2 regions of the Oscillibacter sp. PEA192 genome follow, and region 2 is predicted to be linked to the other one. Evidence: a T-box and tRNA genes for the amino acid it is inferred to sense, from the RefSeq annotation. Region 2 holds a T-box; the other holds one or more tRNA genes.

Region 1 (11,607 bases), 960 kb from region 2:
GGCCGCCGCGGCCCGCCTCTGGGCCCGCCATGTGCTGGACGGCGTGAACGCCGCCCTCCAGGCGGAGCGGAGCTGCGTCTTCCCCGGGGAGCCCTGTCCTCTGCGGGTGACGCTGGACAACCCCAAGTGGCTGCCCCTGGTCTGGCTGACGGTGCGCTTCCCCCTGGAGCCGGGCGGCGCCCTCCGGCCGGAGCACCGCTGGGAGACCGTGGAACTCCCGGAGGGGGGCGTGCAGAAGCCCTATTATGAAAAGAACGTCTCCTTCCTGCTGGGGCATCAGCGGATGTCCTACACCAGCCGCCTCCAGGCGGAGCACCGGGGCCTGCTGTCCTTTGACCGGATCCGGCTGCTCTCCGGCGACGGCCTGTGCCTCTGCGTCCGGGAGAAGGAAATCCCGCTGCCCAGGCCCGTGACGCTGGCGGTGTTTCCCCGGCTGGTCCCCGTGTCCACCCGCTGGTTCCTGCGCAACAGCTGGGAGCTGGAGACCGGCGCCCGGGGCTTTCAGGATGACCGGACCGTGATCCGGAACGTCCGCGCCTACCAGCCGGGGGACAACGCCCGGTCCCTGAACTTCCGCCTGATGGCCCGGGGGCAGGGCGCCATGGTGAACATCTACGAGAAAATCTCCCCCCGCCGGGCCGCGTTCCTGCTGGACGGTGCCTCCTTCGCGGGCCTGCCGCCGGAGGACTTCGAATCTGCCCTGGAGATCCTGGGCTCCCTGGCGGCGCAGCTGATGGAAGAGGAGGTGGCCGTGTCTCTGCTCATCTCCCGCCCCGCCGGGCGGCTGGAGCAGTTTGCCACCTGCCGGGACCGGCTGCAGCTTCCCGCAGTCCTGACGCTGCTGGCCGCCGCAGACACCGCTGTCTCCATTACGGCGGACGAGATCCTGCCGCGCCTCCGCACCCTCTCCGGCGCCTTTCTGATCTGCGGGGATGTCCGCCGCCTGGACGCCGGTACCTGTGCGCTGCTGGAGCGGCACCGCGTCCCCCTGCTGGCCTGGGGGGAACAGTCTCACCCCCTCCTGCGGGTCCTGGACCTGAATGCTTTTCGGGCAGGAGGCGGCCTATGAGACATGGAAAGACCACCGCCCTCAAGTGCCTGCCGCTGGCCACCGAGCTGCTGATTGTCTTCCTGACGGCCGATATTCTGTGGCAGCTCCTGTGTGGCCGGCCGCCCTTCTCCATGTGGGGGTTTCTGCTCTCTGGCGGGCTGATGACCGCAGGCAACAGCCTCTTTCTCCAAAAGCCCCGCCGCTTTTGGCAGATTCTGCTGCTGAACGTTCTTCTCTGCGCCGTCTGGATCCCCCTGCTCAGCCGCACGCTGGACCTGACCTATCCGCCTCTTCTGGTGATTCAGGTGCCCCTGTACCTCTTCCCCCTGTGCCGGGGATACCACTGGGGCGTCACGCCTGTCACGGTCCGCCACCTCCACGGGGCCGGGGAGTACATGGGCCTGTATGGGCTGTTCTATCTGATCGTGGCCTCCTTCGCCCCTCAGCTGCTGGACCGGGTGCCGGTTCTGTTGGCGCTGCTGGCGCTGGATCTGCTGGCAGTGGTGGGGATGCGCACCTCCGGACGCAACACCATTCGGGCCGGTTCTCCCTTCGGGCGGCTCCCGGCCCTGCTGGTCCCAGCGGTCCTGGCCGTGCTGGCTGTGGCCGCCTGCGCTCTGCTGCTGGCCGCCAGGGGGGAGCTGATCCCCATCTTTCAGGCCGTCGGCAGCCTTCTGGAGGGCGCCCTGACCGCTGTATTCCGGTTCCTGACGTCTCTCTTCCAGGGCCGCTCCGCCGGGTCCGCAGGGATGTCCTCCGCCGCCGGAGGCGGCAGTGAGGCCGCTCTGCCTGTGGAAAGCGCCTCCGGCCCCGCCATCGCCCCTCAGCTGGTGACGGCGTTGCTGCTCCTGTCCCTGGCCGCGCTGGTCCTGGCCGGAGTGGCTGCTCTGGTGCGCTGGCTCTGGCGCAGCCGCAGCCGCATCAGATTGCCGGAGGAGGATGATGACGACGGGCTCGTCAGGCAGCGTCTGGGCCGCCGTGGCCTGCTCTCCCGGCTGGGCCAGCGCCTGCGGGTCAGGGCATTTCTGCTGCGGTACGCCGGAACCCCCCGTGCCGCCCTCCTGGAACTGGAGCACTGGGGCGCCCGCCGCCGCTGCCGCCGTCAAAGCCAGGAGACCCCCCGGGAGTATCTGGAACGTCTGGCAGGGGGGCCCCTCCGGGACGCGTTGGATGCGCCCATGCAGGCTCGGTACAGCATTCTGGTGGACGATGTGGAGCGGAGCTTGTACAGCACGCTTCCGCCCCGCCTCTCCCGGGAGCAGGTGCGGGAGCTGCTCTCCACTGTCCATAGAAGCGCCCGCACGCCTCCTGCACGTGCGAAGTGACCGCCGACCGGTCCGCGCCTCCAGAAATGCCCGAGATTCCCGATAACCGAAAATTCAAGAAGGCAGCCGTTCGCATGAACGGCTGCCTTCTTTGTATCCAGGTCGAACCTCGGCACCGGGCATTCCTCTCCGGAGTCTGAAAATACAGCCGACGCCCGCGCTTATGTAGAGGACAGCGCCGGACGGGGCGAACCGCCCCGGGTCTTTTGGGGTGCCGGTTCCACACTAGCTGCGGAATGCTCCGCCTCCGCGGTCTGATTCATGATGAGCATCTGGAGCCGGTTCTCCACATTGGCGTAGCTGGTGTCCGGATCCAGGTCCAGGGGCAGGATCTGCACGCCGGGGAACTCCTCCTTGAGCCGCTTGGTGACGCCCCGGCCGCACACGTGGTTGGGCAGGCACCCAAAGGGCTGGAGGATGATGAAGGACCGGACCCCCTGGTGGGCGTAGTGGGCGATCTCGCCCGCCATCAGCCAGCCCTCGCCGCAGGTGAGGGTCTTGGGGATGAAGTGCTCCACGTCACTGTACAGGTCCTGAGGCCGGGCCGCCGGGTGATACAGGGGATGGGACCGGGCAATGCGCTCCAAAAACCGCTGGATGAACTCCACGGCGCCGTCCAGGGCGAAGGGATAGGGCGCCAGATGGGCACCGAAGTCCCGGATCTCGCTGATGGCCGCCTGGAAGTCCTTGCGGAACTGGTAGGTGATGCGGGGCAGGATGACCTCCATGTCGTTGCGTTCCAGGTACTCCTCCACGTGGAAGTTGGTGCCGGGATGAAAGTTCACCAGCAGCTCGCCGGTGACCAGCACCCGGGGCTTGCGGCGGGAGCGGTCATAGCGGAGCCCCCGGAATGCCTCGATGGCCCGCCGGAAGGCACCGATCATCTTGCCCAGCCCCTGCTTGGATGCGGCGGCAATCCACTCCACACATTCGCTGAACACGCGGTTCGTCTCGCCTGCCGCCGTCTCATAGGGGCGGATCTTCCGGCACAGCTCCTCCAGAATGTCCAGCATGGAGAAGGCCCACGCCGCCAGCAGCACAGACCGGGCCCCCAGCATGGACACGCCGGGGTGGATACCCTTGGTGTCGCCAGGGTCTGTGGTGAGGATGGGGACGTTTTCAAATCCGGCGCTGTCCAGCGCCTTGCGCAGAATCGCGGTGTAATTGGCCATCCGGCAGTCGCAGCTGAGCTTGGCCATGCCCACGGCCACGGAGTCCTCCGGATAGTTTCCCTTCTGCAGGGCGTCGATCAGCTCGCCGATGACCATCTGACAGGGGAAGCAGATGTCATTGTGGGTGTACTTCTTCCCCACCCGGATCTGCTCCACGCCGCCCACCGGCAGGCTCACCGCCCGAATACCCTCCCGGTCCATCAAGGCCGTGAGAAGAGTGGACACCGGGGCGGAGATATTTGGCACCAGCACAGTCCGCAGCTTCCGGTCCTCCTTGCGGTACTTCACCGCGTAGGGCTCCGGCAGGCGGCAGGCCGCCTGCTCCGCCTGGGCAGAGCGGCGCAGCTGTACCGTCTCAATAAAGGACTGGACCCGGATGCCGAGAGACCCGGCGGCCTCGCTCTCATCCACCTTCAGGATCAGGGGCGGCTTGCCGCTGCCCTCCCCCAGCAGGCGGATGATCTCATCGGACAAAATGGCATCATGGCCGCAGCCAAAGCTGACGATCTGCACGTACTCCAGGCAGGGCTGCTCCGCTGTCACCATGGCGCCGGAGAGCATCCGGGCGTGGAAGTCATTGGTGATCTCCACACGGGACCGGCGCAGGTCCGCCTTCTCCAGTCCGGGCAGGCTATCCACCGTCAGCACCGGGATGCCCCGACGGGTGAACATCCCGGACAGGTCGTGGTTGATGAGGGGGTCTGTGTGATAGGGCCGTCCCGCCAGCACCACGGCGAAACCGCCCGCCTTTCCGGTGTCCGCGATGACCCGCTTTCCCTCCTCCACCAGCTGATGGCGGAAAGAGAGGATGGCCGTCTCCGCCTGACGGTAAGCGGCCTCCGCCTGCCGCTTTGTGGCGCCGCAGTGTTCCACGGCATACCGGCAGATCTGCCGCTTCCGGTCCTGCTTGCTGAACCAGTGGAACACCGGCGTCTCAAAGCCCACGGAGAAGTGCTCCCCGGGGGACTGGAAGTTCCGCACCACCATGGAGTAGCCCATGATGACCGGGCAGACGTAGGGGCTCTTCTCCCCTTTGTTCTCTGTGGGCATGTGGAGGATATAGGGCAGGAAAATCCGGTCTACGCCCTGTTTGGACAGGTCCAGCACATGGCCGTGGACCAGCTTGGCCGGAAAACAGATGGTGTCCGACGCCACGTACTGCAGTCCGCTCTCATACTGTCTGCGGCTGCTGGGATGGGAGAACTTCACCCGATATCCCAGAGCCCGGAAGAAGGTACTCCAGAAGGGCATGCTGTCCCAGAACTCCAGCACCCGGGGCAGGCCCACGGTCTGGCTCTGCTCCTCCCGCACGGGGGATACCGGATATGTCTTGAACAGCAGCTCCTGCCGCAGCCGGAACAGGTCCGGCACTTCCTGGGCCTTATGGGCAGGTGCCGCCTCCATCACAACGGCGCCCCGGTCGCACCGGTTGCCGGTGACATAGCAGCCACCGTCCGGGAAATGCAGGATCGTCCGGCTGCAGTGGTTGGTGCAGTGGGGGCAGAGTACACCGCTCTCCCGGGTGTATTGGAAGTTTTTCACCGCGTCAAAGCCGATGAAGGCGGAGCAGCGGCCGTTGGCGTAGCCGTGGGCCTCCACCTCCTGCTTCACCGCGAGAGCCGCACCCAGAGCGCCCATCTCGCCGGGATAGGGGGCCAGGGTCACGTCCCGGCCCAGATACTCCTCCAGGGCCCGCAGGACGGCGAAGTTCCGGAAGGTGCCCCCCTGGACCACTACCCGATCCCCCAGCTCCGCCACGTTGGCGATGCGGACCACCTTTGTAAACACGTTCTCGATGATGGAGCGGCACAGCCCCGCCATCAGGTCGTCAGGCTGCTTGCCGTTGCGCTGCTCGTTGATGATGGTGCTGTTCATGAACACAGTGCACCGGCTGCCCAGCTCGGCAGGGGCCTGAGATCGGAAGGCGGCGTCCGCCACCTGGTCCACCGGCATCCCCAGGGTGGCGGCGAAGTTCTCCAAAAAGGAGCCGCAGCCGGAGGAGCATGCCTCGTTCAGCATGATGTTCGTGACCACGCCGTCCTTCAGCCAGATGGCCTTCATGTCCTGGCCGCCGATGTCCAGCAGAAACGTGGCGTCCGGGAAGAAGCGGCGGCAGCCCCGGGCGTGGGCCACGGTCTCTACTGTGTGGTAGTCGGCGTGAAAGGCAGCAGAGAGCATCTGCTCGCCGTAGCCGGTGGTGCCCAGGCCCAGCACCTCCAGCTGGATGCCCAGCTTCTCATACTTCTCCGCCAGGGCCAGCAGGCCCTCCCGGACCACCTTCAGCGGCTCCCCCTGGTTGTTGTCGTAGAAAGTGTCCGTCACCTGCTCGTTCTCGTCTATAAAGACGAACTTGGAGGTGGTGGAGCCGGAGTCGATGCCGATGTACCCCCGCAGAATCTGCCGGTCCGCGGCATCCACCGGCCGGCGCAGCTCCGTCCGGTGGCGGCGGAGAAAGACCTCCCGCTCCTCGTCGCTGGCAAAGAAGGGCCTGCCGGTGCCGGAGGGCCCTTCGGTCTGGGCCGGGGCCTTGTCCAGCCGCTCCATGGCCTCTGCCAGGGTCATGGCGTCCTCCTGTCCGGGGAACAGCTCGTCGATGGCGATGGCGGTGCCCCGGGCCACGATGGTCTCCGGGTGGTCCGGTCGAACGATATCCCTTTCCTCCAGATTCAGCCGCTCCGCAAACACCCGCACCAGCGTGGGGTTGAAGGTCAGCGGGCCTCCCTCAAAGATGATGGGGGCCGTCAGCTCCAGTCCCTGGGACAGGCCGCCGATGGTCTGCTTGGCGATGGCGTGGAAGGTGGAAAGCGCGATATCCGCCCGCTCCGCCCCCTGGATCAGCAGGGGCTGGATGTCTGTCTTGGCAAACACGCCGCAGCGGCCGGAGATGCTGTAAACGGTCTTCCCGCGGGCAGCCAGCTGCTCGAACTCGTCCGCCGGCACGTTCAGCAGCGCGGCGATCTCATCGATAAACGCGCCGGTGCCTCCGGCGCAGCTGCCGTTCATCCGCATATCGGAGGTCTGGAGCTTTCCGCTGGCCTCGTCATAGCGGAAGAAGATCACCTTGGCATCCTGTCCGCCCAGTTCCACCGCGGTGCGGACCTCCGGATACAAGGCCCGGACTGCCGCCGCGTTGGCCACCACCTCCTGGACATAGCAGGCCCCCAGGGCGGCGGCAATGGGCCGTCCGCCGGACCCGCACACGCCGATACGGAACCGCATGCCGGGAAAGTGACCGGCCGCCTCCTCCAGCAGCTGCCGGACGGTATCCGCCTGATGGGCGTTATGCCGCTGATAGCGGGTGAACAGTACGCTGTTGTCAGCCGGGTCCAGGGCCACTGCTTTGACGGTGGTGGACCCCACATCCACGCCGAGGCGCAGAATATCCGAATTGATATGTGCCATATACACTCCTTCTAGGGAAAACGCCCCAGACCCGTACGGCAGCCTGGAGGGCGCGCCGGCGGATCGGGGGCTGGTCTCCCACATCTCTGTTTATTCGAACTCATTATAGCACGTTTTTCTCACAGGCTCTTGTATATTTTTCGTAAAGAATTTGCCGTTTTAGCTATCTTTTTCCCCAAAAAAGTCCGCCATCTTCCCATCCATTTTCGTCAAAGCAGCATCCGCAGGCACACGTCCCCGCAATCGAATCGCATAGGCGAGCGGAGCCGTATTCTTTGCGGTCCGATTGCGGGGCAGAGCCTTTCCGCCGTGCGGATGGTTCCGCTGAAAAAGAAAAGCGGGCACAGGCGGAATCCAATCCCCTGCGCCCATGAATGCATTTAGACAAAAAAACAACCACATCTTTTCGATGTGGTTGTTTTTTTGGAGGTGACACCCGGATTTGAACCGGGGAATCAGGGTTTTGCAGACCCTTGCCTTACCACTTGGCTATGTCACCGTTGCTTCTATTTTATTATATGCAGTTTGAACCGAAATGTCCACTGCTTTTTTAAATTTTCTTTTCCACTGAGAATGCCCACACGATCTTGTGTGGGCATTCTCAGTGGAGCGGGCAACGAGGCTCGAACTCGCTACCTCCACCTTGGCAAGGTGGCGCTCTACCAGATGAGCTATGCCCGCAAGTGGTGCCCAGAGCCGGAATCGAACCAGCGACACGGGGATTTTCAGTCCCCTGCTCTACCAACTGAGCTATCTGGGCAAATCTTTTCCGCGCCGCACGGCGCGGGAGGGGAATTGCAACCCCAAGGGGACCCACGAGATGGAACTCCATCTCGTGGGAGATGGCGACCCGGAACGGGCTCGAACCGTCGACCTCTAGCGTGACAGGCTAGCGTTCTAACCAACTGAACTACCGGGCCATGTATAACTTTGGTGGGAACAACTGGACTCGAACCAGTGACCCCCTGCTTGTAAGGCAGGTGCTCTAACCAGCTGAGCTATGCTCCCCGATTGCCGCTCATTTCAGACGGCAAAAGTTATTATACTCAAAGACGCCCGGTCTGTCAACTGGAAATTTAATTTTTTTACATTTTTTTCTGGAGCCCCCGGACCATGGCCTCCAGATCTGCTCTGGAGAAGTGCTGCACATTGTCACAGAAGCGGCAGGTGAGGTCCGCGCTGCCCTGCTCGTCGATCATGGCCTGAAGTTCCTCCGGCCCCAGGCTGATGAGGGCCCGCTCCATCCTGTCCCGGCTGCAGTAGCAGCGGTACTCGATGGGGCTCCTCTCCAGGATCTCCAGGTCGAAATCCGACAGAGCGTGCCGCAGCATAGCCTCCGGGTCCGGATCGTTCCGCAAAAGTCCCGTCACCGGCCCTGCGGCCATCAGGCTGCCCTCCACCTTGGCGATGACATCCTCGCCGGCGCCGGGCAGCAGCTGGATCAGATACCCGCCGGCGGCCAGCACGCTCTGGTCCCGGTCTACCAGCACCCCCAGGCCGCAAGCCGTGGGGATCTGTTCGGACTCCACGAAATAGGCCGCCAGGTCCTCCGCGATTTCGCCGCCCAACAGGCTCACGCTGCCCACATAGGGCTCCTTCATGTTCAGGTCCCGGATCACCGTCAACGTACCCTCATGGCCCACAGCGGCCCCCACATCCAGCTTGCCGTCGGGCCGCAGAGGCAGGTCCACGACAGGATTGTCCACCGTTCCCCGGACGTTGCCCTGGTTATCGGACACCGCCAGCAGCGTTCCCAGCGGGCCTCCGCCCTTGATCTGCAGCGTCACGCTGGCCCCGTCCTCCTTCAGGGCGTTGCCCATCATGGAGACCGCAGCCAGCGTCCGGCCCAGCGCCGCCGTGGCCACAGGCAGAGCCTTGTGGATCTGACGGGCGCGCTCTGTGAGCGCCCGGGTGGAAACTGCCGTGGCCTTGATATGGCCATCCTTGGAGATGGCCCGGATCAACTGATCGCTCATTGTACAAACTCCTGTTTTATCTTGGTCTGACCGGCTTTTGACACCGGAAAATCCAGCGGTCCTCCTCCGCCGCCGGTGGACGGCTGGTGAGGTCGCCGGTGACGGTGACAGCGCCGAAGCCCGCCTCCGTCAGATACGTCTCCAGCTCCTCCCGCCCCCAGGCCCGCTCCCGGTGCTCCTCAAAGGCCCGGTCCCAGCTCCCGTTGGCGTTCAGCCGGAACAGGTCCACCTGATAGGTGCAGATCTTCCGGCCGGGGGCGTAGAAGGTCCGCCAGACGCAGTAGCTGTCCTCTGTCTCGTCCAGATAGACCTGCCCGTCCATCCGCCGGAGCTTGTAGGGGGTGTTCACATCGAACAGGAACAGTCCGCCGGGCCGCAGCCAGCGGTATACCCGCCGCAGCGTCTCCCGCAGGTCTGCCGTCCGGGTGAGGTAGTTCAGCGCGTCCAGGGTGGAGATCGCCGCATCCACCTCCATGCCCAGGTGCAGGCGGGGCATGGACTGGTGCAGGAACATCGGCGGCTGCTCCAACGCCGCCGCCTTCCAGGCCGCCTGGGTCAGCATCTCCTCGGATCCGTCCACGGCGATCATCCGGTATCCCCGCTCCGCCAGCAGGCAGGCCATGGTGCCGGTTCCGCAGGCCAGGTCCAGCACCGTCTCCACCGGGAGGGCGCTTCTGTGGAACTGCCGCGTCAGGTAGTCTGCCCGCCGGCGGTATTCCACATCCACTGTCAGGGCATCGTAGCTGGCGGCCAGGGCGTCATAACTGCTCATTTGTCCCGCTTCTTGTACCGGGCGAAAATCTTCTCGTAGGCCCCGGTGCCGTAGCTGAGGGACCGGTTCACCCGGCTGATGGTGGCGCTGGAGGCGCCGGTGCGCTCCAGGATCTCGTTATAGATCATGCCGTCGTCCAGCAGGGAGGCTACCTCGAACCGCTGCTCCATGGCCCGCAGCTCCGACACGGTACACAGATCCTGGAAGAACTCATAGCACTCCTGCTCGTCCTTCAGCAGCAGAATCGCCTTGTACAGCTCGCCGTTCTTTTCCTTCTTGCCGATCTTTACCATATCCAGTACCCTTTCTGGGAGGCTCCAACAGATTTGCGGCGCTTCGCCGCCAAGATGTATTTTAACACTCTGCCGCGTGAAAGTAAAGGGCTCCGGACAGAAAAAATTTCTTGCACTTTAAAGCGTGTCCAGTCACCCCGCCCGGCGGCAGGGCATAGGCTGGTGCAGAACAGCATCTTTTCGGAAGGAGCGGCGCCTATGAACGAACCTCTCACCCAGCTGCACGCAGAGGCCATGACCGCGGAGCGGGAATGGACCGTAGAGGAGATCCCTGTGCTCTCCGCCTCCATCTCCCTGCCGGAACCAGTTCCAGCAGCGGACAAAGTCTCCCGCCGCATCCGGCGGTATTACCAGCTCCAGTGCCGTTCCTTCCTACGCTATTGTGAGACGTACCTCCTGCCTGCGGCGGCGGAGGAATACCGCGCTGCTCTGGCGGCCAGCCTGCCCCTGCCCCACTTCCGGGCGGAGCTGACCTATCAGGTCACCTACAACGACGGCGGCCTCTGGAGCCTGTATACCCAGTCCCGGGAGAGCGGCTTTTCAGGGCGCCCCACGCTTCTGCGCCATGGGGATACCTGGGATCTGATCTCCGGCTATCCGGTGCCTCTGTCCGCCTTCTTTCCCCGCCGCAGCGGATGGAAGCGGCGGCTGATGGAGGCAGCGGAGGCGGAGATCCAGCGGCAGGAGACGGCTGGGATCTCCCGGTACCATGAGGGCGTCCGCCGGCTGCTGCGGCGCCATTTCAACCCGCAGAACTTCTATCTTACGGCGGAGGGTCTGTCGTTTTTTTATCCCATGTACGCCATCGCCCCGGCCATGGAGGGCATCCCGGTCTTCACCCTCCCCTACGGCCAGGGCGGTCCGGCCCTCCCCGCCCGGGATGCTTGAAGAGACCCTCCGCCCGGAACTTCGGGCGGAGGGTCTCTTTCTGGGCGGGGCGCTTATTTGCGCAGGGCGTCCCCTCCCCTGGCCGCCTTGGCCACCAGCCCGCTGAGGGCCAGCAGCGCCAGCAGGTTGGGGAACACCATCAGCGCATTGAACAGGTCGGAGAGGTTCCAGACCAGGGGAGCCTCCAGCACAGCCCCCAGGGCCACGCACACCACCGCAATGCAGGCGTAGACCTTGACAGCCTTCACACCGAATAGATACTTCACGTTCTGCTCGCCGAAGAAGTACCAGCCGATGATGGTAGAGAAGGCAAAGAACAGCAGGCAGATGGCCACATAGAAATTGCCGAAGCTGCCGAACACAGTGGAAAACGCCACCTGGGCCATGTTCTCCGCCGCCGGATTGGCAGCCATGTCGCCCACGTTCAGCGCGCCGCTGGTAATCATCACCAGGGCGGTTATGGTCAGGACCACAAAGGTGTCGATAAACACACAGACCATGGCCACAACGCCCTGGTCCTGGGGCTTTTCCACCTTGGCCATGGCGTGGGCGTGGGGGGTAGAACCCATGCCTGCCTCGTTTGAGAACAGGCCCCGGGCCACGCCGTAGCGCATGGCCTCTCGCACGCCGATACCCACGGCGCCGCCCAGGATGGCCTGGGGGTTGAAGGCACCCTCAAAAATCAGGGCAAAGGCGTGAGGCAGGTTGGTAATATTGGCAATCAGCAT
Region 2 (11,607 bases):
CACAAAGCAGAGCACATTCTGGGCCGCCAGCTTGGCCCCCTCGTCCTCTCCCTGGAGGCGGGTCTTGGTGAGCTCGATATACCAGTCGCAGTAGGTATCCCACAGGAAGTCGTAGACCTTGGCGGAGGCCACGCCGATCTCGTAGGCGTCCAGGTTCTCCGTGACCTCCTTCACCAGGGTGTTCAGCTTGGAGAGGACCCACTTGTCCTCCGGCGCCAGGGCGTCCGCCGCAGGGAGTTCACACTTGTCGATGGTGAGGTTCATCATCACGAACCGGCTGGCGTTCCAGATCTTGTTGGCGAAGTTCCGCATAGCCTCGCACTTCTCGGTGTAGAACCGGGTGTCGTTGCCCGGGGAGTTGCCGGTGATGAGGTTGAAGCGCAGGGCGTCGGCGCCATACTTCTCCGCCATCTCCAGCGGATCGATGCCGTTGCCCAGGGACTTGGACATCTTGCGGCCCTTGTCGTCCCGCACCAGGCCGTGGATCAGCACGGTGTGGAAGGGGATCTGGTGCATCTGCTCACAGCCGGAGAAGATCATCCGGGCCACCCAGAAGAAGATGATGTCGTAACCGGTGACCATGACGCTGGTGGGATAGTAGAAGTCCAGATCAGCGGTCTTTTCCGGCCAGCCCAGAGTGGAGAACGGCCACAGGGCGCTGGAGAACCAGGTGTCCAGCACGTCCGGGTCCCGGGTCAGATGGGTGAAGCCGCACTTTTCGCACTTGGTGGGGTCCTCCCGGGAGACGTTGATGTGGCCGCAGTCGTCGCAGGTCCAGGCGGGGATCTGGTGGCCCCACCACAGCTGGCGGGAGATGCACCAGTCATGGACGTTCTCCATCCAGTTGGTGTAGGTCTTGGCGAACCGCTCGGGCACGAACTTCACCTCGCCCTCCCGGACCACCCGCAGGGCCTCCTTGGCCAGGGGCTCCATCTTCACGAACCACTGGGCGGAGATCAGGGGCTCCACGTCATTGTGACAGCGGTAGCAGGTGCCCACATTGTGGTTGTAGGGCTCGGTCTTGACGAGATAGCCCTGCTCCTCCAGGTCCTTGACGATCTGCTTGCGGCACTCGTACCGGTCCATCCCATTGTAGGGGCCGCCGTTCTCGTTGATCCTGCCGTCGTCGCCGATGCAGCGGATGACCTCCAGGTTATGGCGCAGGCCCACCTCGAAGTCGTTGGGGTCATGGGCGGGAGTCATCTTCACGGCGCCGGTGCCGAAGCCCAGCTCCACGTAGTCGTCCGCCACAATGGGGATCTCCCGGTTCATGATGGGCAGGATGCAGGTCTTGCCCACCAGATCACGGAACCGCTCGTCCTCCGGATTCACAGCCACGCCGGTGTCGCCCATCATGGTCTCGGGACGGGTGGTGGCCACCACCAGATCGCCGCTGCCGTCGGCCAGGGGATAGCGGATATACCACAGGTGGCCGGGCTTGTCCACATACTCCACCTCGGCGTCGGACAGGGCGGTGATGCAGTGGGGGCACCAGTTGATGATGCGGCTTCCCTTGTAGATCAGGCCCTTGTCATACAGCTCACAGAAGGTCTCCCGCACAGCCTTGGAGCAGCCCTCATCCATGGTGAAGCGGGAGCGGCTCCAGTCGCAGGAGACGCCCATCTTCTTCTGCTGCTCCACGATGCGGTTGCCATACTCCTCCTTCCACTTCCACACCCGCTGGAGGAACTTCTCCCGGCCCAGATCATAGCGGGTCAGGCCCTCCTTGACGCGCAGTTCCTCCTCCACCTTGATCTGAGTGGCGATGCCGGCATGGTCGGTGCCGGGGACCCACAGCGTGGAGTAGCCCTGCATCCGCTTGAAGCGGGTCAGGATGTCCTGCAATGTGCAGTCCAGGGCGTGGCCCATGTGGAGCTGGCCCGTGACGTTGGGGGGCGGCATGACGATGGAGAAGGGCTTCTTCTTGGGATCCGGATCCCCGTTAAAGCAGTCGTTGTCCTCCCACATCTGGTAGATGCGGGACTCCACCTGTTGGGGTTCATACACCTTGGGCAGTTCTTTCATCATACGTTCGATCTCTCCTATTCTCTGAACTTTCGTCCTTTTTGTCATGACTGGGGCGCCGGTCCGCACCGCCCTGCCGTTCACCAGATCGCAGCTCAGCTCCAGCAGAATGCTTTATGCGCGCTTACACAGCAAAACGCCCTGGGCCTTTCGGCTCAGGGCGAACAAATGTCCGTGGTACCACCTGGATTCGGGAAAACCCGCACTCTGCGGCGCATTTGCGCCTGCCCTGTCAACGGTGGGCCTCCGCCGGGGCTTACTGATGCTTCGGCTCCGGTGCTCCGGGACGACTTCTCCGGCGGCTTTGGGAGAACTCACACCAGCCGTTCTCTCTCTTGGCCGCTGCCCACCGGATACTGCTTCCCTTCCTCGCAGTTTACCATATTTTATTTTAGTATAGTATACCCCGGTTCGATTGTCAAGCGTCAGCTCAGCCGCAGGATCTCCTTCTTCAGCCGGGAGATGATGCGCTTTTCCAGCCGGGAGATGTAGCTCTGCGAGATGCCCAGCTGGTCCGCCACCTCTTTCTGGGTCTGCTCTTTTCCGCCCCCCAGGCCGAACCGCAGCGTGATGATCTGCTTTTCCCGGGGCGAGAGAACGTTGATGGCCGCCGCCAGCAGGTCCCGCTCCACATCCTCTTCGATGGGGCGCATCACCACGTCCGCCTCAGTCCCCAGCACGTCGGAGAGCAGCAGCTCATTGCCGTCCCAGTCGGTGTTCAGCGGCTCGTCGAAGGACACCTCCCCCTTCCGCCCGGCATTTTTGCGCAGGTACATCAAAATCTCGTTCTCGATGCACCGGGAGGCATAGGTGGCCAGCTTGATGTTCTTGTCCGTCCGGTAGGTGCCCACCGCCTTGATGAGCCCGATGGTGCCGATGGAAATCAGGTCCTCGATCCCCACTCCCGTGTTCTCGAACCGCCGGGCAATGTACACCACCAGCCGCAGATTATGTTCGATCAGCTCCTTGCGGGCGTCCTCCTCCCCGATGCGCTCCAGCAGCTCCGCCTCCCGCTCCCGGCTCAGGGGCGGTGGCAGGGTGTCGCTGCCCCCGATGTAGTGCAGCTCCGCCGGCGGCAGCAGCCCCACCCGCACCAGCAGCCGCCGCCATTGTTTCATCCAGTCCTTCATGGTTTCTTCTCCTTCCAGCCGTGCCGCCCCACAGGGCGCTGTATCCCGTCCCCAGCTCTGTGGGGGAAAAGGCAACCGGCAGTCCGGCATACCGCTCCCCCGCCACCTCCGTCCAGTCGCTGCGCACCGCCAGCAGCAGTCCGCCCGCCACTCCCACCGCGTGGTAGGGGATCAGACGGAACCGCAGCTCCGGCGCCGCCCGCATCATGGGCTCCAGCAGCTCTGCGGGACGCTCCAGCGCTCCGCGGTCCAGCAGAGAGCGGACCTCTCTTGGAAGCGCACCGTCCAGCCGCCCCGGAGACACCACCAGCACCGGCGCTCCGGAGACCGGATCCCGCAGGGCGTTTCCCGTGTCGCAGAAAGCGGTAAACGCCGTGGTCCGCCCGGCCAGACACACCTGTGCCCGCACCAGCTCGCCCCGGACGCCCTTTCCCGCCGCCGCACGAAACACCACTGTCAGAACCAGATAGGCCGCGGCCGCAGCGGTCAGCAGCACCTTTGCATCCACGTCCGTGTAGAACACGCCGTTCACCATCGGCACGCCGCCCCCCGCCACCAGGCCCAGGGCCAGCACGCACCCGGCCATGGCACAGGAGACGGCGAACAGTAGCAGCGTCAGCCGCAGCAGCTTTGCCTCTCCTCCATAGGCCGCCAGCGCCAGCAGTATGCCTGCCGCCAGCTTCACCGGCGTTGCGGAGAGAAAGCCCAGCCCCGGCAGAAATACCGCCACGGCATAGGCGCCCCCCAGCAGGCCCGCCAGAAGGTAGCGTCTCCGCCGGAGGGGAATGCCCGCCAGACGCGCGGCGCAGAGCACCAGCAGATAGTCCATCAGCGCGTTCAGCACAAACACGCTGTCCACATACACCACGGTCAAGCGATCCGCCTCCCTTCCGTTCCGTGGGACTATTATAGGGCAGACCGCAGAGAAATACGGTCGCAAAAGGGGGACGCGCCCTGTAAAAAGGTGCGTCCCCCCGGCAGCCGATTGGGGCCGCAGCACAAATGCTGCGGCTCCGGCGGCATGGAAATACTGTGATGGGAAATAACTTTACAGCAATGATAAATACGGAACAATCAGCGATGCCAGCATGGAAATCACCAGAATGACCACCAGGATCGCGGCAAACAGTCTGTGCTTGTTGCTCACTTGTTTCCCTCCTCCGTCAGGATCTTGCGGATGCTCTTTTCCGCCTTGCTGCGGGGCAGCATCAGCTCATGCCCGCAGCCCAGGCACTTGAGCTTGATGTCCATGCCCACCCGCAGAATCTCCCACTGGGTGCTGCCGCAGGGATGGGCTTTCTTCAGCTCCACTTTGTCATGCAGATGCAGGTCCATATTGGCCTCCTTGTCAAAGCAGCCTCCCGGGCTGCATATAGTAACGGTATGGAACAACACGCCGCCGTTGCGGCAGATAGGATGCGATTACAATATGCCGGAAAACAAGCTGTATCCGCCGGAGGGCCTGCGCCCTCCCTCTTCTTTCACGCTCCAGAGCCTGCGGGAGGCCATGGAGCAGAACACGGTGCTGGAGGATCGGGTCCTCCGGTGTGATGCCGGACACAACCTGCTTCTCTCCCTGGGAGGCATCCAGGCCCGCATTCCCCGGGAGGAGGTCCTCTCCCCCTGGATCAGCGGGGCCCAGCGGGACATCGCCGTCCTCTCCCGGGTGGGAAAGCCCGCCTGTTTTCTCGTGACGGCCCTCCGGGCCGATGAAAAGGGCGCGCCCACGGCACTGCTCTCCCGCCGGGCCGTTCAGGAGCGGGCCATGGACTTCTTCCTGGAGCACCTGCGCCCAGGCTCCGTGGTCACTGCGGTGGTGACGCATCTGGAGTCCTTCGGCGCTTTTTTGGATATCGGCTGCGGCATCGTGGCTATGCTGCCCATCGAGCACATCTCCGTCTCCCGCATTTCCCATCCGAAGGAGCGGTTCCGGCCCGGGCAGAAGATTCTGGCAGCCGTCCGGTCCATAGACCGGGAGAAGCGCCGGATCACCATGACTCACAAGGAGCTGCTGGGCACCTGGATGGAGAATGCCAGCTGGTTTCATCCCGGCGAGACAGTCCGGGGCGAGGTCCGCAGCGTGAAGGAGTACGGCAGCTTCATCGAGCTGGCCCCCAACCTCTCCGGCCTGGCAGACGCCCGGGAGGACCTGCGCCCGGGGGACGGCGTCTCTGTCTACATCAAGTCCATCCGTCCGGAGCGGATGAAGATCAAGCTCCAGGTGATCGAAAAGCTGCCGCCCTTGGCAGAGCCGGAGCCGCTGCGCTATCAGATCACCGACGGGGTACTGGACCGGTGGGTCTACTCCCCTGCCGGGTATGAGAAGCCGGCCGTGGAGACGGTGTTCACGGCTGAGGACCCTTGATCTCGTCCCAGTAGTGCTTGGCGGCCTGCTCCGTCTTGTTATCGCCGTATTCGTAGTAATGGACACCCTTCAGGGCATCGGGCAGATACTGCTGCTGTACCCAGTGGCGGGGAAAGTCGTGGGGGTACAGGTAGCCCTGCTCCCGCTCCATACCGGCGGAGTCCGCGTGAACGTTCTGCAGTTCCCGGGGCACGTCCCCGGTGCGGCCTGCCCTCACGTCTGCCCAGGCCCTGCCGATACCGGCTGTCACGCTGTTGGACTTGGGGGCCGTGGCCAGCAGGATAGCCGCCTGGGCCAGGGGCAGCTGGGCCTCCGGCAGCCCCAGCTGCATGGCAGTATCCACACATGCCTTCACAATGGAGACCGCCTGGGGGTACGCCATCCCCACATCCTCGCTGGCGGAGCACAGCAGCCGCCGGCAGGGGGTGATGAGGTCCCCCGCCTCCAGAAAGCGGGCCAGGTAGTGGAGCGCCGCATCCGGGTCGCTGCCCCGGAGGGACTTCATCAGGGCGGAGGCGGCGTCGTACATGGCGTCGCCGCCTCTGTCGTACCGCATGGCGCTGCGCTGGGCCACCTGCTCCACGTCGTCCAGGGTCAGCATCAGCTTCCCATCTCTGGGCATGGCTGCCCGGCACAGAAGTTCCACCGCATTGATGGCCTTGCGGACGTCGCCGCCGCAAGCGGTGGCGATCTGCCGGGGCACATCCTGCTCCCAGTCCAGGGGCAGAGGCGAACGGTCCTGCTCGATCTTCAGTGCCCGCAGGACAGCGGGTTCCACCTCCTCCGGCGACACGGCCTTGAACTCAAACACCGTGCTGCGGGACAGCAGGGCTCCGTACACATAAAAGTACGGGTTCTCCGTGGTGGAGGCGATGAGGGTCAAAGAGCCGTTCTCCATGAATTCCAGCAGGCTCTGCTGCTGCTTCTTATTGAAGTACTGAATCTCGTCCAGGTACAGCAGAATGCCCCCTGGGGCCAGCAGCGTCCCCACGTCGGCAATGATGTCCTTCACGTCCTGCAAGGATGCGGTGGTGGCGTTGAGCCGGTGGAGGGTCTTATTGGTCTGCCGGGCGATGATGTTGGCGATGGTGGTCTTTCCGGTGCCGGAGGGGCCGTAGAACACCATATTCGCCTCCGTGCCGCTGTCGATCAGCCGCCGGAGCACGGCGCCGGGGGAGAGCAGATGCCGCTGGCCCACCACCTCGTCCAATGTTTTGGGGCGGATCTCATCCGCAAGAGGCCGCTGCATGGCGGCACCCCCTTCCCTGTTGATCTCGGAACATTCATTATAGCATGGCCCATTGGAAATTTCCACCGGGAAAACGCCAAAAAGCCGGGAAGACAGTCCGTCCTCCCGGCTTTCGGCCTGTAAACTCAGCCAACGGTCTTCCAGTGCTTGTCCACGTGGTTCAAAATCTCGCAGCCGTCCTCCGTCACCAGCACTAGGTCCTCCACCCGGACACCGAATTCGCCGGGCAGATACACGCCGGGCTCAATGGAGAAGATCATACCCGGCTTGGCCAGGGTGGTGTTGGTGGCGCTGACGTCGCCCTTCTCATGCTCCGTCTGGCCGATGAAGTGGCCCAGCCGGTGGGTGAAGTATTCTCCGTATCCGGCGGCGGAGATGTGGTCCCGTGCGGCCTTGTCCAGGTCGCACAGGGGCACGCCGGGCCGCAGCATGGACTCCGCCAGCTCGTTGGCCTCCCGCACCAGGTCGTGGATGGCGGCGTACTTGGGATCCGCCGCCCTGCAGAAGAAGGTCCGGGTCATGTCGGAGCAGTAGCGGTTCTTCCGGCAGCCCATGTCAATGACGATGCAGTCCCCAGCCTTCAGGCGGGTCTGGTCCGCCTCGTGGTGGGGGTCCGCGGCGTGGGCGCCGTAGGAGACGATGGGCAGGAACGCAGTGGAGTCACAGCCCTCGGCGGCATACTGGGCCACGATGTAGTCGGCCACCTCCCGCTCGGTCATGCCCTCTTTCATGTAGGCGGCAGCCCGCTCCATCACCACGTCGTTGATGCGGGAGGCCTCCCGCATCAGGTCCCGCTCCACCGCGTCCTTGCAGGCCCGGGCGTCGTCCACGCAGTCGGAGGCCAGCACATACTTGCAGCTGGGATTGTGGGCCATCAGGGGCAGCAGAAACCGGGCGGGCCAGTCCTTGTCCACGCCCATGTCTTTTTCCCCGTCCACGGCATTTGCCAGAATGGCGAGATAGTCGTCCGTGTCGGAGAACCACACCTGCTCATAGGGTGCCTCCGGCACCGGGAACAGTTTGTTCAGAAATAACTTGTGCTGTCCGTCCTTCCGCAGGTAAAAGGCGTACAGCCGTTCAAACGGGAACACATCGTACCCTGTCAGATACCAGATGCTGTCCGGATCGGACACGAGCATCTGCTCCAGGCCCATCCGTTCCATGGCGGCCAGTACGCGGCTGATTCGCTCCTGATACATGATGTCACCCCTCTTTTTTTCCGATAATGGTCTCCACCAGCTCCGGAGAGACCAGAGCCTTTACGGTCTTGACGCCGGTTTTCAGGGACTCTACCGGCGCATACTCGTACCGGCCGTGGGCGTTGTGGCCCGCGCTGGGCAGGTTGGGGCACAGCAGGCCCTTGTAGGTCAGCACACTGCCGTCAGTGCCGCCCCGGATGGGAGAATGGGTGGGGTGCTCAATGCCGGCGGCCTTCATGGCGGACTCTGCCAGCTCCAGAATCTCCATGTGGTCCTTCAGCACCTCGTACATATTGTAGTACTGGTCGTGGGTGTCCACCACCGCGGTGCCGTCGCCCCAGCGGCGGTTGATCTGCTCCGCGGCCTTGTCCATCATGGCCTTGCGCTCCTGGAACCGCTTCATGTCGTGGTCCCGGACGATATACTCCATCGTGGCCTTCTCCGCCTTGCCGTGCATCTCCTGCAGATGGAAGAAGCCCTCGTACCCCTCCGTGTGGGCGGGGGTCTCCAGCGCCGGCAGCAGGGCGTTGTACTCCATGGCGATCAACAGGGCGTTGCGCATCTTGTCCTTGGAGGTGCCCGGGTGGATGCTGAAGCCGTTGATGGTCACCACGGTCTTGGCGGCGTTGAAGGTCTCGTACTCATAGTCGGTGATATCGCCGCCGTCCAGGGTATAGGCAAAGTCCGCGCCGAAGCCGGATACATCGAAGAAGCTGGCGCCCATGCCGATCTCCTCGTCCGGGGTGAAGCCCAGGCAGATTTTGCCGTGGGGAGCCTTCTCTGCCAGCAGCTCCTCCACCGCCTGAAGGATGATGGCGATGCCCGCCTTGTCATCCGCCCCCAGCAGGGTGGTGCCATCGGTGCAGACCAGCTCCTGACCCACGAATTTCTGCAGCTCCGGGAACTGGGCGGCCTCCATGACGATGTTCTGCTCCCGGTTCAGCACCACGTCCCCGCCGGTGTAGTGGATGATCTGGGGTTTCACGTCCTTGCCGGTCATGTCCGGGGTGGTGTCCATGTGGGCGATCAGGCCGATGGCGGGCAGCTGTTCGCACCCCGGCGTGGCATCCAGTGTGGCGTAGACGTAGCACTTGTCATCGTACCGGGCGTTTTCGATGCCAAGGCCGTGGAGCTCCTCTACCAGCAGCTTGGCCATGTCGAACTGGCGGTCCGTGCTGGGGGTGACAGTGCGGCCGGCGTGGTAGTCACTCTCGCTGTACACCTTGGCGTAGCGGATCAGGCGGTCAACAACGGTATCCATGTTCTAGATTCCTCCTTATTCTTCCTTGGAGAGCAGATTCTCCGGATTCAGGCATTTCAATTCGTCCAGCACGAAGAGGCCGTCCTTGCGGATCAGCACGTCATCGAACCAGATCTCGCCCCCGCCGTACTCCGGCGTCTGGATCTGGATCAGGTCCCAATGGACGGCGGAATGGTTGCCGTTGGAGGCATTGTCGTAGCTGTTGCCGGGGGTCAGGTGGAAGCTGCCGGCGATCTTCTCGTCGAACAGAATGTCCCCGATGGGGTGGTTGATCTCCGGGTTCACACCGAAGGCGAACTCGCCGATGTACCGGGCGCCCTCGTCGATGTCCAGAATCTCGTTCATATAGTCCGTGTTGTTGCTGGTGGCCTTGACGATCTTGCCGTCCTTGAACTCCAGATACACATCCCGGAATAAAAAGCCGTCATAGGGGGACGGCACGTTGTAGGTGATGTGCCCGTTGACGGAGTTCTTCACGGGCGAGGTGTAGATCTCACCGTCGGGGATGTTCCGGTTGCCGTGCATCCCGAAGCTGGGGATGCCCTTGATGGAGAAGGAGATGTCTGTGCCGGGAGCGACGATACGGACCTTGTCGGTCCTGGCCATCAGGTCCTGGAGGGGCTGCATGGCCCGGCCCATCTTGTCGTAGTCCACCAGGCAGGCCCGGAAATAGAAGTCCTCATACTCTTCCGTGGAAACGCCCGCCAGCTGGGCCATGGCATCGTTGGGGTACCGGAGCACGGACCACTTGGTATGGTTGCACCGCTCCGCCAGATGGATGGGGCCCCAGTAATACTGGCGGTAGCGCTTCTGGGCCTCGTCGCTGACGTTGTGCCACATGCTGATATTGGTGGTGGCCCGAATGTCGATATAGGCGTCCATGTCCCGCATCCGCTCCAGCTCGTAGGAGGCGATCTCCTCCATGTGCTCCGCGTCGGCTCCCTGGACCAGGGCACCCTCCACGGCGTAGTCGAAGATGTGGACAAAGGGCTTGCCGCCCACAGCATAGGCTTCCTGGACCAGGGACTTCATCAATCCGGTCTCACTGCCGTGGAGCTCAATCAGGATCTTCTCGCCCTTCTCCAGGCCCACAGCGCTGCGGATCAGGAACTGGGCGAATTTGCGGATACGGGGATCTTCCATGGTGGTTCCTCTCTTTCCTTTCAGTCCTTGCGCGTCACCGCACAGAAAAAACGGGGCAGAAGAGCATCTCTTCTGCCCCGCCTGGAATCAGTTGTCCTGGTACAGGGCTTCCAGAGACCGCTTGGGATCGTTGCAGCGGGTCACGGCGCTGACGATCAGTATGGCAATCACCGAGGCAGGCACCGCCACAATGGCGCACTGGATGCCGTAGGGCGTGCCCATCAGCGTCCAGATGATCGTGACCAGACCGCCCACCAGGATACCGGCCATGCCGCCGGCGGGCGTCACCTTCTTGGAGAAGAGGGCGAACAGGATCGCCGGGGTGATGGCGGCGCCGTACATGGTGTAGGCCGTCATCTGCAGGGACAGCACAGTGGGGAAATACAGCGTCAGCGCCACAGCGATGAAGCTGAACACAATGATGGTACCCCGGAGGACCAGCATCTTCTGCTTGTCGGTGGCATCCTTGCGGATGTACTTTACATAGATGTCGTTGGTCAGGTTGGTGGCAGAGGAGAGCAGATAGCTGTCCGCCGTGGTGACGATGAAGGCCATGCAGGCGCACATCACCAGCGCACCGAAGGCCAGAGGCAGGTAGTCCACCGCTACCTGGAAGATCACATTGGAGGGAACGTCCAGGGTGGGATACAGCTTGGCTGCCTGGGTGACTACCAGGACAATGCTGATGATGACCAGGATCTCGCCGATGAACATGCCGATGTTGGACTTCTTGGCCTCGTCGCTGTTTTTGGCAGAGGCGAACCGCTGCAGCATGTTCTGGTCGCCCAGCATCAGGGCCAGGGAGGGCAGGAAGTAGCCCAGCAGCTCCCAGCCGGACATACCGCCGGTAATGGTCATCTTCTCCGGAGGCAGAGTGGCGCCCTGAGAGTTGGCCACGCCGATCAGGAAGGGAATCGCCAGGAAGAAGCCGCCGATCATCAGCAGGGCGCTGATGGCGTCGGAATAGGCCACAGACACCAGACCGCCGCCCACGGTGATGATGGCGATCAGGGCTGTGCAGATGGTCAGGGCCAAGCCGTGGGAGATCTCAATCCCGCTGGAAGCGCACAGCAGCACGATGATGTCCGCCGCAGCCTTCAGCTGGGTGGCCAGCACGCCCACATAGGCCAGCATGACGCACAGGGCGGCGATGATGCTGGCGGCCTTGCCGTAACGGGCGCCCATGATCTCCGGCACCGTGACCTTGTTGGACTTGCGGACCTTGCCGGCGATGA

What was found. The T-box of region 2 lies ahead of DN611_RS07120 (valine--tRNA ligase). A T-box ahead of a tRNA ligase gene usually reads a tRNA of that ligase, here a tRNA-Val.
Region 1: it has a tRNA-Val gene. The T-box ahead of DN611_RS07120 (valine--tRNA ligase) is inferred to sense a tRNA for this amino acid. The anticodon was not compared.

Annotation. Positions count from the first base shown of each region.
Region 1 covers NZ_AP018532.1:508,192-519,798, reverse strand. Annotated here, with positions in the region: gene DN611_RS02500 (DUF58 domain-containing protein) at 1-1,069, shown strand, start outside; gene DN611_RS02495 (DUF4129 domain-containing protein) at 1,066-2,376, shown strand; gene DN611_RS02490 (acyl-CoA dehydratase activase) at 2,538-6,950, opposite strand; tRNA gene DN611_RS02485 (tRNA-Cys) at 7,375-7,449, opposite strand; tRNA gene DN611_RS02480 (tRNA-Gly) at 7,556-7,631, opposite strand; tRNA gene DN611_RS02475 (tRNA-Phe) at 7,635-7,710, opposite strand; tRNA gene DN611_RS02470 (tRNA-Asp) at 7,794-7,870, opposite strand; tRNA gene DN611_RS02465 (tRNA-Val) at 7,882-7,958, opposite strand; gene hslO (Hsp33 family molecular chaperone HslO) at 8,036-8,926, opposite strand; gene DN611_RS02455 (class I SAM-dependent DNA methyltransferase) at 8,943-9,698, opposite strand; gene DN611_RS02450 (YerC/YecD family TrpR-related protein) at 9,695-9,991, opposite strand; gene DN611_RS02445 (DUF3298 and DUF4163 domain-containing protein) at 10,190-10,879, shown strand; gene DN611_RS02440 (alanine/glycine:cation symporter family protein) at 10,933-11,607, opposite strand, start outside.
Region 2 covers NZ_AP018532.1:1,469,416-1,481,022, forward strand. Annotated here, with positions in the region: gene DN611_RS07120 (valine--tRNA ligase) at 1-2,028, opposite strand, end outside; T-box leader at 2,179-2,404, opposite strand; gene sigE (RNA polymerase sporulation sigma factor SigE) at 2,451-3,155, opposite strand; partial or broken gene DN611_RS16970 (sigma-E processing peptidase SpoIIGA) at 3,220-4,155, opposite strand; gene DN611_RS07135 (DUF951 domain-containing protein) at 4,299-4,490, opposite strand; gene DN611_RS07140 (S1 RNA-binding domain-containing protein) at 4,585-5,520, shown strand; gene DN611_RS07145 (replication-associated recombination protein A) at 5,501-6,769, opposite strand; gene DN611_RS07150 (M24 family metallopeptidase) at 6,895-7,968, opposite strand; gene pepT (peptidase T) at 7,973-9,229, opposite strand; gene DN611_RS07160 (aminopeptidase) at 9,245-10,372, opposite strand; gene DN611_RS07165 (sodium:solute symporter family protein) at 10,460-11,607, opposite strand, start outside.